DNA from 2 places in the Massilia sp. CFBP9012 genome. Region 2 is predicted to be linked to the other one. Evidence: predicted binding sites of a transcription regulator. Region 2 holds the regulator's gene; the other holds the start of a gene.
What was found. Region 2 encodes FliA, which starts transcription of late flagellar genes. Its sites were predicted from a motif close to CTAAAGTTTNNNNNNNNNNNGCCGNTA; they were not measured.
Positions count from the first base shown of each region.

Region 1: SOM61_RS21640 (flagellin N-terminal helical domain-containing protein) is a predicted target of FliA. The motif match lies at 2,829-2,855, and genes of this name have one in related genera.

Region 1 is NZ_JAXCWM010000014.1:96,943-106,290, forward strand. Features, by position in the region: gene SOM61_RS21630 (GGDEF domain-containing protein) at 1-1,429, shown strand, start outside; gene fliB (flagellin lysine-N-methylase) at 1,489-2,718, shown strand; gene SOM61_RS21640 (flagellin N-terminal helical domain-containing protein) at 2,961-4,412, shown strand; gene SOM61_RS21645 (flagellar protein FlaG) at 4,500-4,862, shown strand; gene fliD (flagellar filament capping protein FliD) at 5,041-7,665, shown strand; gene fliS (flagellar export chaperone FliS) at 7,688-8,140, shown strand; gene SOM61_RS21660 (flagellar protein FliT) at 8,154-8,483, shown strand; gene fliK (flagellar hook-length control protein FliK) at 8,499-9,348, shown strand, end outside.
Region 2 is NZ_JAXCWM010000021.1:600-9,947, reverse strand. Features, by position in the region: gene SOM61_RS25065 (MraY family glycosyltransferase) at 1-229, shown strand, start outside; gene flhB (flagellar biosynthesis protein FlhB) at 356-1,531, shown strand; gene flhA (flagellar biosynthesis protein FlhA) at 1,553-3,667, shown strand; gene SOM61_RS25050 (hypothetical protein) at 3,715-4,047, opposite strand; gene flhF (flagellar biosynthesis GTPase FlhF) at 4,316-5,704, shown strand; gene SOM61_RS25040 (MinD/ParA family ATP-binding protein) at 5,697-6,518, shown strand; gene SOM61_RS25035 (RNA polymerase sigma factor FliA) at 6,565-7,293, shown strand; gene SOM61_RS25030 (flagellar motor protein) at 7,275-8,018, shown strand; gene motD (flagellar motor protein MotD) at 8,033-8,788, shown strand; gene SOM61_RS25020 (hypothetical protein) at 8,879-9,348, shown strand, end outside.

The sequences.
Region 1 (9,348 bases), on a different contig from region 2:
TCCCGTATCGAATCCCGCACCTGCTCCCGACCTTGGCGCGGTCGAGGTCCTGGCCGGCTTCGCGCGCCGCATGGCCGAAACGCCGGGCGAGCTGTCCGAGTATGGCCGCCGCATGGCGCGCGCGGTCAAGCTCGAAGACTGGACCGGCTATACCCAGGCGCTGGGGCAGATGCTTGACCGCCATCTGCGCCGCAATACCCCGGTGATGGCCCTGGGCGACGAGGAGCCGGACACCGTGCTGCTGCGCGAGATGCTGGCGCGCACCCTGTCGTTCGCCTGCGCCTCGCTGCTGAGCGGCGACGCCGAACTGTCGGCCGAGGCCGAGGCGCTGGGCGCGGCGGTCAAGACCGCCGTCGGCGAATCGGAACTGCAGGACATCGCGGCGCGCCTGAAGCAGTTGTGCTTCCAGATCGAGCTGCGCAAGGACGACGGCGCCGAACAGCAGGAACTGCTGCTGCGCCTGTTCCGCCTGCTGCTCGACAATATCGAAGGCCTGCTCGACGACGACAACTATATGCGCGGCCAGGTGCTGGTGGTGCAGGACCTGATCAAGGGCCCGCTCGACGCGCGCGCGCTGGAAGACGCCACCCGCGGCCTGAAGGACGTGATCATCAAGCAGGGCCACCTCAAGCACGGCATCGACGACGTGCGGGGGGCCATGAAGAACATGATGATGACCTTCATCGACCGCCTGGGCTCGGCCGCCGCCTCCACCAGCGACTACCACGCCAGGCTGGGCGGCTTCTCCGAGCGCATCGGCCGCGCCACCGACGTAAACGAGATCAACGGCGTGCTCGACGAAGTGCTGCGCGAGATGCGCAGCGCCCAGGACGAGGCGCTGGCCTCGCGCGACCGCATGGTCGGCGCGCATAAAGAGGTGCAGGAGGCCGAGCAGCGCATCCGCGAGCTCGAAGCCGAGCTGCAGCATATGAGCGAGCTGGTGCGAGAAGACCAGCTGACCGGCAGCCTCAACCGCCGCGGCCTGGACGACGTGTTCGAACGCGAAAGCGCGCGCGCCGACCGCAGAAAGACGCCGCTGTGCGTGGCCCTGCTCGACCTCGACAATTTCAAGCGGCTCAACGATACCTACGGCCATATGGCGGGCGACGCCGCGCTCAAGCACCTGGTGAAGGTGGTGCGCGAGACGCTGCGCTCGATGGACGTCATCGCCCGCTTCGGCGGCGAGGAATTTTTGATCCTGCTGCCCGAGACCACGGTCGACGCTGCGGCGGCGGCCATGGTGCGGGTGCAGCGCGAGCTGACCAAGCACTTCTTCTTGCACGATAACGAGAAGATGCTCATTACTTTCTCGTGCGGGGTCGCGCTGCGCACACCCAACGAAGAGCAGGCGTCGCTCATGGCGCGCGCCGACAAGGCGATGTACCAAGCCAAGAATAGCGGGAAGAATCGGGTGGTGATCGCGGATTGACCGGCGTCATGCCGGATGTAAACTCGGCTGCAATGTAGTCATCATCAAGCAGCCAGTCCATGCCCATCCTGCATCGCACCCAGTCCTTGTCCGCGCTCATGCCCCGCTTCGTCGAGCGGTTCCGCTGCATCGGCGCCAGTTGCGAAGACACCTGTTGCTCCGGCTGGGCGGTGTATGTCGACAAGAAGACCTACAAGGCCTATCGCAAGGAATCGGTCCCGGCCCTCGGGCGCATGATGGCCAATATGACGCGCCTGGACGGTGGCGGCGAGGATGCCTACGGTGCGATCACGGCGGTTGGCCAGGAACAGCGATGCCCGGCACTCCAGGATGGCATGTGCTCGGTGCAGACCCACCTCGGCGAATCCTACCTGTCCGACACCTGCCACACCTACCCGCGCACCAACCGCAGCGTGCATGGCCAGGTCGAGCAGTCGATCACCCTGTCCTGTCCCGAAGCCGCGCGCCTGGCCCTGCTGGCCGAGGACGCCTTCGATTTCGTCGAGGCCCCGGTCCAGCTCAGGCATGCGGCCATGCTCGGCGTCGGGCCGCGTTTCGGTGTATCGCCGGCGCTGATGGCCGAGACGCGCATCTTTTTCCTGAACCTGCTGCGTACCCGCGAACTATCCTTGTGGCAGCGCCTGGCGCTGCTGGGCGCCTTCTGCGACACCCTGAGCGCGCTATGCGCGAGTGGCGGTCAGGAGACCATTCCCGCCATGATCGACGACTTCGTGCGCCTGGTCGACAACGGCGAGCTGGTCGCGACGCTGGACCTGATCCAGCCCGACCATGACGCCCAGGCCATGGTGTTCGCCACCTTGTGGGCAACCAAGGGCTTCGAATCCAGCTCAACGCTCGAACAGGCCTTGATGCACCAGGTCGCCACCAGGTTCGGCGCCGATGCCCACGGCCAGGTCAGCGCCGAGCGCCTGGTGGGCGCCTACCGGCACGGCCTGGGCCGCCTCGACGAGGCGCTGGCCCAGGCGCCATGGCTGCTCGAGCATTACCTGGTCAATGAAGTCCTGGTCGAACTCATCCCGTTCAATGGCGCGACGCCCTACGACAGCTATGTGCAGCTGATGGCGCGCTTCGGGCTGTTGCGCCTGATTCTTGCCGTGCAATGCAATACCGAAGGCGAGCTGCCGCCGCTCGCCACCCTGGTGTCGACGGTGCAGCTGCATTGCCGGCGTTTCCAGCATGTGCCCGGCTATACCAAGCGCGTCAACGATTCCCTGTATGACAGCGGCTGGGCGGAACTTGGCAAACTGTACACATTACTCAAGACCTGAGCCCCAAAATAAAAATTATTTTTGCCCTCAAGTTCCTTTTTTGCCTGCCGCCAAGGCCAGCGCTTTTTGCCAGCGCCTTACTCGCAAGCCATTTTTTTCGAAACGGGGCCCTAAACTTTTTCCATAGGGCACCGTTACCAGCAACAACAGCGGTTTGAACGTCACGGAACAGCGCGACGGACCAAAGTACACAGCAGCACGGTCGCTGCACCCTGTAAGACCACGTCTCTGGAGTAGACACCATGGCATCCGTAATCAATACCAACGTTCCTTCCCTGAACTCGCAGCGTAACCTGTCGACCTCGCAGTCGCAGCTGAACACCTCGATCCAACGCCTGTCGTCGGGCATGCGCATCAACAGCGCCAAGGACGACGCCGCCGGCCTCGCGATTTCCGACCGCATGAACTCGCAGATCAAGGGCATGACCCAGGCTACCCGTAACGCCAACGATGGCGTGTCGATGGCGCAAACCGCCGAAGGCGCCCTGTCGAGCTCGGGCGACATCCTGCAGCGTATCCGTGAACTGGCAGTGCAGTCGTCGAACTCGTCGAACTCGTCGAGCGACCGTAAAGCCCTGCAGACCGAAGTTACCCAACTGACCTCGGAACTGAACCGTATCGCCAACACCACCGAGTTCAACGGCCAGAAGCTGATGGACGGCACGATGGGCACCGCGAACTTCCAGGTCGGCGCCAATGCAGGCCAGCTGATCTCGATGTCGGGCTCGAATTTCACCACCTCGACCTACGGCAATAACACCACCGACATCGCCGCCAAGAGCGCCGCTTCCACCGCGACCAACGGCGTGGTTGCCGGCACCGTCACCATCAACGGCTCGCAAGGTTCGAAGGGCATCAACGTTGCTGCCGGCGACACCGCCAAAGCCACCGCGGCCCAGATCAACAACGCCAGCGGCGAAACCGGTGTCACCGCGACTGCAAAGACCGACGCCAACCTGGACCTGGTCGCCAGCGCGTCGTACACGATGACGCTGGAGTCGGATAACGACGACGCCGTGACGATCTCGTTCTCGATCGGCACCGACGACGCCAACGGCCACGCCGGCGCCATCAGCGCTTTCAATGCCCAGTCGGCCAAGACCGGCGTCACCGCGTCGTACGATTCGAAGAACGGCGGCATCAAGCTGACCCACGCCGACGGCAACGACATCAAGGTAAAGAACACCACCACTGGCGCAACTGCCAACAACGCCGTTCTGTCCACGTACGATACGGACGGTGTCAAGGGCACCGCGGTTGACACGATGGGCGCGGACGGCGGCACCGCGATGGGCAAGATCACCATGAACTCGGAAAAGAGCTTCTCGGTGGTTGATGCGACCACCACGATGGGCCTGGGCGGTAACTCGGACCTCGATTCGGTGGCCGACCTCGATATCGGCACCTTCGAAGGCGCACAGGCTGCCATCCGCACCGCCGATGCAGCCCTGGCAGCAGTCAACAGCCAGCGCGCCGAATACGGTGCACTGCAGTCGCGTTTCGAATCGGCGATCTCGAACCTGGGTTCGTCGACCGAGAACCTGTCGGCATCGCGCAGCCGCATCGTCGATACCGACTTCGCTGCTGAAACCGCAAAGATGACCCGCGGTCAGATCCTGCAGCAGGCTGGTACCTCGATGCTGGCCCAGGCCAACTCGCTGCCGAACGGCGTCCTGTCGCTGCTGCGTGGCTAATCGCTAGCCAACGGTAGTAACAACGCGAGGTAAGCGGTTCCTCGGCCAGAGAAATCTGGCCGGGGAATTTTCATTAGGGAGTGCGACATGCAGATCCAGTCAATTGGTACGCCCAGCATCGCCAAGCCCGAGGAACGTCCGGCTGCGGCCGCTGCCACTGCGGCGGGCACGGTCAACGCTCGCCAGGTGCGTCCGGATACGCCGGATGCGCCCGATGCGCTGCCCGGCAAGGACGAAGTGTCGGCAGCCGTCAAGAAGCTCAATGAGGCGATGCCGCCCTCGGCCCAGTCTCTGGAGTTCGAGATCGACGAGGACAGCAAGGAAATCGTGGTCAAGATCATCGACCAGAGCACCAGGGAAGTGGTGCGTCAGATGCCGAGCAAGGAGGCACTGGAAATGGCCAAGGCAATCGACAAGATGCAGGGATTGCTGATCCGGCAAACCGCCTGAATCACTTTTGGGTGAAAAAGCGCCACCTCCGCGAGGACGTGGCGCTTTTTATATGGTTCTGGCCTGAACGGGATCGTAACTGTTTCGCAAAATCAAAATAAAGCCACATTTACCGCTCTTAAGTACCGTTTGTTTCTGCCGATAATCACTTACATTATCGCTTTCACGGGAGATACAAGTGGCACTCGACATCAATGGCCTGGTTTCACAGCTGATGCAGCAAGAGGCTGCACCGCTGGCCAACTACGACAAGAAGACGCTCGCGCTGCAGTCGCGCAGCGCCGCGTACAGCCAGGTCAGCGCCGCGGTCGGCACCTTCCAGTCCGCCCTGAGCAAGCTGAACACTCCCGCCACCTTCCTGGGCCTGAGCGCCAGCGCCAGCAACAAGGACATCTTTTCCGCCACTGCCGGCGCCGACGCCGTCGCGGGCAAGTACAAGATCAACGTCACCCAGCTGGCGCAGGCCCAGAGCCTCAAGAGCAATGGCTACGCCAGCACGACCTCGACCATCGGCGGCAGCGCGCCGACCACCCTGACCTTCCAGTTCGGCACCGCGAGCGGCGGCACCTTCGGCGCCAGCGGCAATGCGCTGGGCCTGGCCGCTGCATCGAGCGGCATCGGCAACGGTTCGCTGAGCCTGAACGGCGTCGCGATCGGCACCGGCCCGACCACCCGCAGCGCACGCGCCCTGGCCGAGGCGATCAATGCGCAATCCGACAAGACCGGCGTGGTCGCCACGGCCGGCGCCGCCAGCACCACCGCCGGCCTGTTCAACAACTTCGGCCAGGTCAGCGTGGACCCCGGCTCCAGCTATGCCCTGTCGGTCGGCGGCGTGCAGCTGGCCAACCTGACGCCGGGCAGCGCGCCCCTTACCGGCGCCGGCCTCGATACCGCGCTGGCGGGCGCCGGCGCCCGCAATGCCCTGGCCGCTGCCAATATCACCGTCAGCGGCAGCGCCGCAGCGGGCACGCTGCAGTTCAGCGCGTCCGACGGCTCCTCCATCGACGTGACCGAGACCGTGACCGGTACCGTGCGCGGCGGCATCGGCCTGGCCGCTACCGCGGCCAATACCGGCTCGACCGTGACGGCGACCGCCGGCGTCACCCTGAGCTCGAACGACGGTAACCAGATCACCGTCGGCGGCACCAACCCGGCCGCCGCCGGCTTCACCGCCGGCAGCGTCGGCACCCATATGGGCGCGGGCTTTTCTCTGAACGGCGCCATCAACAGCAAGACAATCACCCTCGGCACCGGCGACCAGTCGCTGCAAGGCATCCGCGACGCCATCAACAAGGGCGATATGGGCGTGACGGCCACCATCGTGTCCGACGGCAGCGCCAAGCCCTACCACCTGGTGCTGACCTCGAACAAGACCGGCGAAGCGACGACCATGAAGATTACCGTCGGCGGCGAGGACGGCGAGGCAGGCGATCCGGCCATCGCCGCCATGCTCGGCTACGACCCGGCCGGCACGCAGGGCATGACCCAGACCGCCGGCGCCCAGAGCACCAAGCTGAACATGAACGGCATCGAGATCAAGAGCGACAGCAACTCGGTCTCGGGGGCCATCCAGGGCGTGACCCTGGATGTGTCGGCCGTCGGCAGCTCGACGCTGACGGTGTCGAAGGACACCGCAGCCATCACCAGCTCGGTGAACGAATTCGTCAAGGCCTACAATGAACTAAACAAGACGATCAACGGCCTGACCGCTTATAACACCGAGACCCAGAAAGGCGCGGTCTTGCAGGGCGACGCCAGCGTGCGCGCGATCCAGAGCCAGCTGCGCAAGCAGATCAGCACGGTGATGGAAGGCACTGGCGGCAAGCTGACCTCGCTGAGCCAGATCGGCATCGGCTTCCAGAAAGATGGCAGCCTGCAAGTCAATTCGACCAAGCTCAACAAGGCGATCACGGACAATGCGGCCGACTTCGGCGGCCTGTTCGCCGCGATGGGTTCGACCACCGACAACATGATCAAGTTCGGCCAGTCGAGCGCCGCCACCAAGGCCGGCACCTATGCGATCAATATCACCAACCTGGCGACCCGCGGCAACCTGACCAGCAGCGCCGCGCTGAGCGGTTCGACCACGATCGCACCGAACACGGTCTGGAGCGTCACGCTGAACCAGACCGACCCGGTCACCGAAACCAAGACCCAGGAGATCAAGCTCCAGGCCGGCACCTACAGCAACGACGACCTGGCTGCCCTGATCCGCTCCGCGATCAACGGCAACTCGGTCTTCGCCGGCGCCGGTGACACGGTCGAGTCCGAGGTGGGTGACGATGGCCGCCTGAAGCTGTCGTCGAGCAAGTATGGCGAATTGTCGAACATCTCGATTGCCGCCGTCAGCGGCAGCCCGGTCGACAGCATCTTCGGCGGCGCCGCGCCGACCAAGGGCACGGACGTGGAAGGCACCATCGGCGGCGTCGCCGCCACCGGCAACGGCCAGTCGCTGACCGCGGCGGCCGGCTCGCCGGCCGAAGGCATCCAGGTGTCGGTCACCGGCGGCATGATCGGCGACCGCGGCAGCGTCACCTTCTCGCAGGGTTTCGCCCACCAGCTGACCAACCTGGCCGCGGGCTTCGTCGGCAAGGACAGCCTGCTGCAAACCAAGACCGATGGCCTGAGCGTCTCGATCAAGTCGATTGCCTCGCAGCGCGAACGCTTCGAGACGCGCCTGGAAAGCATCGAAAAGCGCTACCGCGCGCAGTTCGTCGCGCTCGACGCCATGATGAGCTCGATGCAGAACACTTCTAACTATCTCACCCAGCAGCTGGCGACCCTGTCGTCCAACTGGGGTTAATTCAGCATTACTGGAGAATCACATGTTTGGAACCCCGAAACGCGGTGTCGGCGCCTATGCCACGGTTGGCCTGGAAACCGGCGTTGCCGCCGCCTCGCCGCACAAGCTGGTGGTAATGCTGTACGACGGCGTGATCGTCGCCCTGCTCAGCGCGATCAACGGCATCAAGTCGTCGAACATCGCCATCAAGGGCGCCTCGATCTCGAAGGCCATCACCATCATCGACAACGGCCTGCGCGCCTCGCTCGACAAGAAGGCCGGTGGGGAAATTGCACAAAACCTGGATGCGCTGTACGACTACATGAGCCGCCGCCTGCTGGAAGCGAACATCAAGAACGACGCGACGATCGTCGAAGAAGTCCACGGCCTGATGGCCGACCTGCGCGGCGCCTGGGTCCAGATCGGCGAGCAGCAGGAAGCGCCCGAACCGATGCCGCCGGCGATCCAGAAAGCCCCTACCCTGATGAGCGTTTGAGGAAATGATGACGATGACGATGAGCGGACAGGAAGTCGTGACCACCTACGAAACCATGGTCGGCATCACCGAGCGCATGCTGGATGCAGCCAGCGCCAATGAGTGGGACCGCCTGGCCGAGCTGGAGCAGGAATGCGCGCGCCATGCCAACCGCCTGAAAGCCAATGAAGGCGGCGCGCCGCTGGGCGGCCCGGAGCGCCTGCGCAAGGTCAATGCGATCCGCCGCATGCTCGACTTCGACCGCCAGATCCGCGACCTCACCATGCCATGGATGGCGCACCTGTCGTCGCTGATGAAGAGCACCTCGACCGAACGCCGCGTCGTGCGCGCCTACGGCGTCTGATAATGGGAGGGCCCGATGCTGCCGCGTGAACTCGTCGGCAGCGTCGCGCCTGTCACCCCGGCGCGGCCGGCCGAGCAGGCCGCCGATCCGCGCCAGCAAGCCTTCGCGCGCGAGATCGCGCCGTTCCTGGGCAAGGCCATCCACGGCGCCATCCAGGCCCGCCTGACCGACGGCACCTTCGTCGTCAAGTTTGCCGACACCCAGGCCCGCATGCAGCTGCCACCCGGCGCCCAGGTCGGCGCCGACGTGCCGATGACCCTGGTCGGCCTGCATCCGCGGCCCACCTTCCAGGTCGGCTCCCAGGCCAACAACGCCACCACCGCCTTCGCCGAAGCCGGCCCCGCGCCGCAAGAAGATGCTGACGGCGCGCATGCGCCGCTATCGTACCGCGAAGGCGCCGCCGTCAGCCGCGCCAGCGCCCTGCTGGCTTCCAGCGGCGCGATGGCCGCGCAGGCCTTCGCCGGCGGCACCGAAGCGAAGAACACCACCCTGAGTCCCACCGCCCAGGCCCTGGCCGGCGTGCTGGCCGCGGCCCGGAAGGCCGACAGCCAGCTGTCCTCCATCGTCGGCCGCGCGCCGCTGGTGGGCGGCCCCGGGGCCGATCCGGCGGCGCTGGCCGCCGGCCTGCAGCAGGCCTTCGGCAAGAGCGGCCTGTTCTACGAATCGCACGTGGCCGAATGGGCGCGCGGCGCCCTGCCCATGTCCGAACTGGCTGGCGAGCCGCAGCAGCAGGCCGCGCAGGGCGGCGTGCGTCCCAATCCGCAAGATCCCGCCACCGCCCAGTTCATCAGCATGCAGCTGGCGGCCCAGGAACAATCGCAACTGGCCTGGAAGGGCCAGCTGTGGCCGGGCCAGCCGATGGAAT
Region 2 (9,348 bases):
CCGCCTGCCGGCCCATATGGCCGCCGCCCCGCTGGCGCCGGCCACCACGGCTACCGTCAAGGTGATCAAGCCGATCGTCACTCCGATCGTCCCGATGTCGGCGCCGGTGATTTCTCCGGTCATCGTGGCGGCCCGCGTCGCCAAGCCGAGCGCGGCCAACCAGGCGGCGCCCCTGTCCGACCTCGGCCGCGAGCAGCCGGCTCCGGCCTTCGTCCGCCGTCGCATGTAATGCCTACCAGCCGCGAACAGCGGCTGGTTTCCCATCCTGTTTTCTTTCTAGCCGCACGACAATTCCGGCGATAATTTCATTTGCGCGGTACAAAGGCGCATGTGACATAGTTTTGGCGGAGTAGGGATGTCGGAAGATAGCGACGCAGAGAAGACAGAAGACGCATCGCCCCGGAAGATCGAGAAGGCGCGCGAGGACGGCGACGTTCCCAGATCGCGGGAGCTGGCCACCTTTACCGTCCTGATGACCGCCGGGGCTTGCCTGTGGGCCTTCGGGGGCATGCTTGTCGGTAAACTGAGCCTGGCGCTCAAGTCCGGCCTGTCGCTCGACCGCGAGCAGGTCTTCAATCCCGCCATCCTGATCGAGCGCATCCTGGGCGACCTGGTGGGCGTGCTGCTGGCCTGCCTGCCGATCGCGGGCGCGATCATGGTCATCGCCCTGGTCTCGCCGCTGCTGATCGGCGGCTGGCTGTTCTCTTCCAAAGCCTTCATGCCCAATTTCGGGAAGCTGAACCCGATCAAGGGTATTGGCAATATGTTCTCGAAAAACGCCCTGGTCGAACTGCTCAAGGCGGTCGCCAAGACCATCGTCATTGGCGTGGTGGCCTATATCGTCGTCAGCGGCCAGAAGGAGGCGATGCTGGGCCTGGCGGTCGAACCCCTCAACGAAAGCAGCGCCCACGTGGGCGCCATGATCGGCAAATCCTTCCTGTTCATCGTCGGCGCGCTGGGCTTCATCGCCCTGATCGACGGTCCTTACCAGTTATGGCACTGGAAAGACAAACTGAAAATGACGCGCCAGGAAATGATCCAGGAATCGAAGGAGTCGGACGGCAATCCTCAGATTAAGGGGAAGATTCGCCAGTTGCAGCGCGAAATGGCCCGGGGCCGGATGATGCAAAATGTACCTACTGCAGATGTGATCGTCACTAACCCGACCCACTATGCAGTGGCGCTGAAGTATACGGATGGCAAAGGCGCGCCGCGGGTCGTGGCCAAGGGCATCGACGACGTGGCCGCCAAGATCCGCGAGCTGGGCCAGGAACACAAGGTCACGCTGATGGAAGCCCCGGCCCTGGCCCGCGCCCTGTACAAGCATACCGATATCGACGACGAGATCCCGGAAAAGCTGTACTCGGCGGTGGCGGAAGTGCTGGCCTATGTCTACCAGCTGCGCGCCTACAAGAAGGGTGACGGGGATTACCCGGATCGCCCGACGAAGCTGAAAGTGCCTGACGAGATGGACCCGCTGAACCCGGCGTCGCAGCAGCAAGCGCAGCCCAAGCCAGGGGGGCCGAATTGAACTGATCACGGAGTGAACTGAATGACCAACAGCATGAAACTGCCAGCCTGGATGAGCGGCCTTGGTGCACAAGGCAGCAAGGCGGCAGCGCCGGTCCTGATCATCATGCTGCTGGCAATGATGATCCTGCCGTTGCCGGCATTCGTGCTCGACGTGTTCTTCAGCTTCAATATCGCGCTGTCGATCATCATCCTGCTGACCGCGCTGTATACGGTCAAGCCGCTCGACTTCCTGGCCTTCCCGGCCATCCTGCTGGTCTCGACCATGCTGCGCCTGGCGCTGAACGTGGCGTCCACCCGTATTGTCCTGACCGAGGGCCACACCGGCTCCGCCGCGGCCGGCAAGGTGGTCGAGGCCTTCGGCCACTTCCTGATCGGCGGTAACTACACCGTCGGTATCGTCGTCTTCATCATCCTCACCATCATCAACTTTTCGGTCGTGACCAAGGGCGCGGGCCGTATCGCCGAGGTGGGCGCACGTTTCGCCCTGGACGCGATGCCAGGTAAACAGATGGCGATCGACGCCGACCTGAACGCCGGCCTGATCGGCGAAGCCGAAGCCCGCAAGCGCCGCCAGGAAGTCTCGCAAGAAGCCGAATTCTACGGCGCCATGGATGGCGCCTCGAAATACGTGAAAGGCGACGCTGTCGCCGGTATCATGATTACCGTGATCAACATTGTCGGCGGCCTGATCGTCGGCGTGGTGATGCACGACCTGGCCATGGGCGAAGCAACCAAGATCTACACCCTGCTGGCCATCGGTGACGGCCTGGTGTCGCAGATTCCTTCGCTGATCATCTCGATCGCAGCCGGTATGGTCGTGTCGCGTGTCGCCAACGACGAAGACGTCAGCTCGCAGCTGACCAACCAGCTGCTGGCGCGTCCTGAATCGATGTACATCACCGCCGCCATCATCGGTGGCCTGGGCCTGATCCCGGGCATGCCGAACCTGATCTTCCTGCTGCTGGGTGGTGCGCTGGCCGGCACCGGCTACATGATCTCGAAGCGCCGCAAGAACGCACCGGCCCAGGAGGAAGCCGCAGCCGCGGCCGCCGCCGACGCCACCGCCGCAAGCCGCGCGCCGGCCGAGAGCGAAGAAGCGACCTGGCAAGACGTCATGCCGGTCGACACCCTGGGCCTGGAAGTCGGCTACCGCCTGATCCCGCTGGTCGACAAGAACCAGGGCGGCGAGCTGCTCAAGCGTATCAAGGGCATCCGCAAGAAGTTCGCACAAGAAGTGGGCTTCCTGGCGCCGCCGGTACACATCCGCGACAACCTGGAACTCAAGCCATCGGCTTACCGCATCACCCTGAAGGGCGTGGAAGTGGGCAGCGGCGAAGCGATCAATGGCCAGTTCCTGGCCATCAACCCGGGCATGGCCAGCGGTACCTTGCCAGGCCTGGTGACCACCGATCCGGCCTTTGGCCTGCCAGCCACCTGGATCGAAGCCGGCCTGCGCGACGAAGCGCAGAGCATGGGCTACACCGTGGTCGACGCCGGCACCGTGGTGGCGACCCACCTGAACCACCTGATCACGATGCACGCCTCGGAACTGCTGGGCCGCATGGAAGTGCAGGCGCTGCTGGACCACCTTGGCAAGGAAACGCCGAAACTGGTCGAAGACCTGGTGCCGAAAGTCGTCTCGCTGTCGGTCCTGCAGAAAGTGCTGCAGAACCTGCTGGTCGAAGGCGTGCACATCCGCGACATGCGCTCGGTCATCGAGGCACTGTCGGAACACGCGAACATGACGCAGGATCCGTCGGAACTGACCGCCGTGGTGCGTGTGGCCCTGGGCCGCGCCATCGTCCAGCAGCTGTTCCCGGGCGAGAACGAATTGTCGGTGATGACCCTGGACAACCGCCTCGAGCGCCTGCTGCTGCAAGCCATGGGCAATGGCGGCGACGGCACCGGCATCGAGCCGGGCCTGGCCGACACCATCGCCCAGCAGGCGGCCAACTCGGCCAACCAGCAGGAGCAGATGGGCCACACGCCGGTGCTGCTGGTGCCGGCCCCGCTGCGCGTGCTGCTGTCGCGCTTCCTGCGCCGCGCCGTGCCGCAGCTGAAAGTGCTGTCGCATGCAGAAGTGCCAGAGAGCAAAACGATTCGGGTGACCAGCCTGGTCGGCGTGCCGATGTAAGCATCAGGAGGCAACGCCCGGGCGCTTCTGCGGAAAGCGCCCGATCGTTATTTGGCCAGGACCGTGCGCTCGACCAGCCCAAGGTCGGTAATGGTCACCAGCACATCGAGCGGCGTTTCGGAGTCGGCGTGCAGATAGAACTCGACGCCGCCCGGCCCGCCCTCGGAATCGTGCGGCCCGATATTGGTCACATACACATTCGCCGGGCCAAGGTGGGGGCGGCCGGGTGAGGAATCCTGCGGATACCCCGCCCCGGCGCTCCACTCGACCGCGGTGACCATGACGGCGGAGCGCTCGCACATCTTTTGCCAGTCCCAGTTGTAATTGCATCGCACGCGGCCCTGGACGTTGCGATACAACAGTCGAATCGATTTGACCATGGTGTCCTCCCGGCGCCATCGACAGGTGGCTTGCCTTCCCGTTTAGACCTCCCCGCGCGAGTAAAGATCGCCCAGCCATGAGATGACTTTGGACGAGAAACCGGCTTGTCACTCCGTCAAAAGGTATCGGTTTTACTGATTCCGTCGAAATAGACCATTTTCCCCATCCTTTTCCCCTGATGGTTTCCTGAGGGCATCGTCAATAATGCTTCCTATCGACAGGCATCGTGCCCGTCATGCAGAACCAGATTGAAGCGCGGAGAACCAGATGAAGGTTAAGAAATTTACGGCAGCAACTTCCCGAGATGCATTGCGCAAGGTGCGCGAAGCCCTGGGGCCGGATGCCGTCATCCTCTCCAACCGTCCAGTCGACGGCCAGGTCGAGATCCTCGCGCTGGACAACGATGACGTGGCCTCGCTGTCCGCGCCGGTCGTTGACTCGGAAATGGCCCAGCCGAAGCCCAACCTGCAGCTGCAGCATCTGGAAGACCTGGCGCCCGCACCCGCCGCCGCCCCGGCCTTCCTGTCGCGCCGCCTGCAGGACGCCGCCCCGGCCGCGCCGATGGCGCCAGCCTACGCCGAGCCAGCCCCGACCTACGCCGAGCGCCGCGCGCCAAGCGCGGAGCCGGCGATCGACATGAGCGCCATGACCTCGATGATGAGCGCCGCCATCGCCCAGGCCAAGGAATCGGCCGCCGCCGAGATGAACGGCATGATGAGCGAGATCCGCGCCATGCGCGGCCTGATGGAAACCCAGCTGGCCGAACTGTCGTGGAACGCCACCGCCCAGCGCGAGCCGCAAAAGGCGACCGTGCTGCGCGAGATGCTGGCCGCCGGTTTCTCGGCTACCCTGGCACGCTTCCTGATTGAAAAAATGCCGGCAACCAAGGATGCCGCCGAAGCCATGCGCTGGGTCAAGTCCGTGCTGACTCGTAACCTGACCACCATCGGCAACGAAGACGCGCTGCTGGAGCAGGGCGGCGTCTATGCCCTGGTCGGCCCGACCGGCGTCGGCAAGACCACCACCACCGCCAAGCTGGCCGCGCGCTGCGTGATGCGCCACGGCCCGGACAAGCTGGCCCTGATCACCACCGATGCTTACCGTATCGGCGGCCACGAACAACTGCGCATCTACGGCAAGATCCTGGGCGTGATGGTGCACTCGGTGAAGGACGAAGCCGACCTGCGCATCGCCCTGAAAGAACTGCGCAACAAGCACACCGTGCTGATCGACACCATCGGCATGTCGCAGCGCGACCACATGGTGGCCGAGCAGGTCGCCATGCTGTCCGGTTCGGGCGCCGACGTGAAGCGTCTGCTGTGCCTGAACTCGACCTCGACCAACGAAACGCTGAACGAAGTGGTGCGCGCCTATCAGGGCAGCGGCCTGCACGGCGCCATCATGACCAAGATGGACGAGGCCGCATCGATCGGCGGCGTGCTCGACGTCGTGATCCGCCAGAAGCTGAACCTGCACTACATCTCGAACGGCCAGCGCGTGCCGGAAGACCTGCATGTGGCCGACCGCGCCATGCTGGTCGACCGCGCCTTCCGCAACCGCGGCAACGCGGCCGCAGACGCCGACCTGCCGCTGATGATGGCTGCCGCCGGCCAGGCCAGCCAATCCGCAGCCGTACGCGAGGTGAACCTTGGCTAGTTTCGATTTCGACCAGGCCGAAGGCCTGCGTCGCATGCTGCAGGGCCCGCGTCCGCGCGTGGTCACCTTTCTCTCGGCCACGCCTGAAGACGACAAGGGCGCCATGCTGGTCAACCTGGGCGCCTCGCTGGCCCAGGCCGGCAACGACGTGCTGATCGTCGACGCCTGCGAAGTGGACTACGGCGTCGCGCGCCGGCTCGGCATGAACCGCAGCGCCTCGCTGCTGCAGGTGGCGCGCCAGGAAAGCGCATTGAACCAGGTGATCCGCCCGGCGCCGCAAGGCTTCTCGGTGGTGCCGATGGGCGCGCCCGCAACGGCCGCCGAGGCGCGCCGCCTGGGCAATACCTTCGACGTGCTGGCGCTGCAAACGGGAATCGTGATCGTCGACGCCGAACTCGGCCCGGACGGCGATTTCCCGGTGGCCTCGATGCTTGAATCCGAGATCGTGGTGCAGGTGTCCACCAGCGCGGCGTCGATCACGAATGCCTATTCGCTGGTCAAGCGCCTGTCGCAGCAACTGGGCCGGCGCCCGTTCGGAATCCTTGTTACCGGTGCGACAGAGGCTGAGGCCAAGGTGGTATACGATAATATGTCAGCAGCAGCAACACGTTACCTCGCCGTCAAGCTCAGTTTCATGGGCGCGGTGCCGGCCGACGAGTACTTGCACCGGGCCGCGCGCCTGGGCCGGGCCGTGGTCGATGCCTTCCCGCTGGCCGGCGCGTCGGTGGCGTTTCGCCAGCTGGCAGGCAAGTTCGCGCTGCACGCCATGCCGCAGTTCGGCAAGCAGGGGAGCGCGGCCCACTTTGGTTCGTAATCGATATCGGCAATAGAGCACAAGCAGAGAGAAGACTTACACCAGCATGTACACGGTCAAAGGGAAAGCGGACAAGAATTCTTTGCTGACGGAGCATATGCCGTTGGTAAAGCGCCTTGCCCACCACATGAAGGCCAAGCTGCCGCCTTCGGTGGAAGTGGATGACCTGGTGCAAGCCGGCATGATCGGCCTGCTGGATGCCATCAACCGCTACGAAGACAACCACGGCGCGCAGTTCGAGACCTATGCGGTGCTGCGCATCCGCGGCGCCATGCTCGACGAGCTGCGCAGCAGCGACTGGATGCCGCGCAGCACGCGCCAGAACATGCGCAAGGTCGAGAGCGCGATGCACGAGCTGCAGCAGCGCCTGGGCCGGCCGCCGAGCGAATCCGAGGTGGCCAAGTCGCTCAAGCTCTCACTCGAGGATTACCAGGACATGCTGGCCGACTCGGGCGGCCACCAACTGCTGTATTACGAAGATTTCCATGACGACGACGGCGACGGCAACTTCCTCGACCGTTACGCGGTGGACGACAGCGACCCCTTGCGCGGCCTGATGGAAACCGACTTCCGCCACGCGGTGATCGAGGCCATCGACAACCTGCCGCCGCGCGAAAAGCTGTTGATGGGCTTGTATTATGAAGAAGAGCTGAACCTGAAGGAAATCGGCGCCGTCATGGGCGTTTCTGAATCGCGGGTGTCGCAGCTGCACACCCAGGCCGTTGCGCGCCTGCGCACCACCTTGCGGGAGCATATATGGACTGGGCCAGCGTAATCGGCCTGGTGCTGGCGATCGCCGGCATCTTCCTCGGCTACACGCTCGACGGCGGCAGGTTCGCATCGCTGATGCAGCCGGCCGCCTTCGCCATTGTCGTCGTCGGCACCTTCGGCGCCGTGCTGCTGCAGAGCGAAACGCGCACCTTCCTGCGTGGCATCGGCATGCTGCGCTGGGTGTTCATGCCGCCCAAGAACGGGCGCCAGAAGCTGTCGCGCGACATCACCCTGTGGAGCCAGACGGCGCGCCGCGACGGCCTGCTGTCGCTCGAGCAGTACATGGCCAAGGCCGATCCGTTCGTGGCCAAGGGCCTGCGGCTGGTGGTGGACGGCATCGCGCCCGACAAGCTGCGCAGCCTGCTCGAACACGAGATCAACGGCTATGAATTCGCCCAGCGGCAGGCGGCGCGCATCTGGGAATCGGCGGCCGGCTATGCGCCGACGATCGGCATCCTGGGCGCCGTGCTGGGCCTGATCCACGTGATGGAAAACCTGTCCGACCCGTCGCGCCTGGGCTCCGGCATTGCGGTCGCCTTCGTCTCGACCGTGTACGGCGTCGGCCTGGCCAACCTGTTCTTCTACCCGGTCGGCAACAAGCTCAAGGCCATCGTCAACGACCGGGTCTCGCAGTACGAGATCCTGGCCGAAGTCTTCGCGGATCTCGCTAGCGGCGACCATGGCCGCGTGGTCGACGAGCGCGTCGCCAGCCTGCTGGCCCGGCACTGAGCGCGAGTCCGACCATGGCCCGCAAGCGCTACGACGACGACGTCCCGCAGGAACACCACGAGCGCTGGCTGATCTCCTACGCCGACCTGATCACCTTGCTGTTCGCCTTCTTCGTGGTGATGTACGCTATCTCCATCGTCAACGAGGGCAAGTACCAGGTGCTGTCGGACGCCCTGGGCGACGCCTTTGGCGGACGCGGCGCGTCGACCCAGGTCAATACCAACGTCGAGCCGGTGCTGCCGCTGTCGCACATCATCAACCGCAAGCGCAACGAGGCCGCGCGCCGCGAGCAGGAGCGCATGGGCGTGATGGCGCGCGAGCTGTCGGCGACCCTGCTGCCGCTGGTGAAATCGGGCCAGGTGCGGGTAACGCAGAATGCGCGCGGCATCAGCGTCGAGATCAATGCCAGCGTGCTGTTCGAGCAGGGCCAGGCCTTGCTCGATCCGGAAGCGCGTGAAGTGCTGGGCGCCGTGGCGGGCCTCTTGAAGGACGATACCCACCGCATCGAGGTCGAGGGCCACACCGACGACGTGCCGATCGCCAGCCCGGTGTATCCGTCGAACTGGGAACTGTCGACCGCGCGCGCATCGAGCGTGGTGCGGCTTTTCATCGACAACGGCCTGCCGCCCGCGCGCCTGTCGGCGATCGGCTTTGCCGACACGCGGCCGGTGGCGCCGAATACCGACGTCGTCGGGCAGACCCGCAACCGGCGGGTGGCGGTGACCATCCTGGCGGCCCTGCCTGAAACAGGCGGTAACATACTTCCCTGAACTGTAACGACGAGTCGTGTCATAATCGAGAGGCGATCGCCGCGTTCGCGGCGGCGTGTTGTCAAGTGACCCCGTCCGGAAGGAGACAAGATGCATGTCAAACGAAGCATGCCGGCAGCTGTGCTGGCGACGTTGCTGGCCCTGGGCGGCCTGGCCGGCGCGGTCAAGGCCGTGGAGGCCAAGGTGAACGTGCATCACCGGCTCGAAGTCGAGACCGGCGCCAAGTCGGTCAAGGTGCGGGTGCTGATCGAGAACCGCGGCGACCAGTCGGTATGGATCCCGCGCGAGATCGCCCTGGGCGACGACCTCTCCGCCCCGCGCTTCAACCTGCGCATGCCCGGGGAAGAAGTGGCCTACACCGGCCGCATGGTCAAGCGCGCCGCGCCGGGCCCGGCCGACTACCTCGAGGTCAAGCCGCAGACCACGCACCTGAACACGATCGACATCACCGAAGCCTATGCTTTCAAGCCGGGGCAGCACAGCTACGAGATCCGCTATGCGGGACCGTGGCTGAGTAGCCTGGGCAAGCTCGATGCGGCCAGCATCAAGAGCAGTCCGGC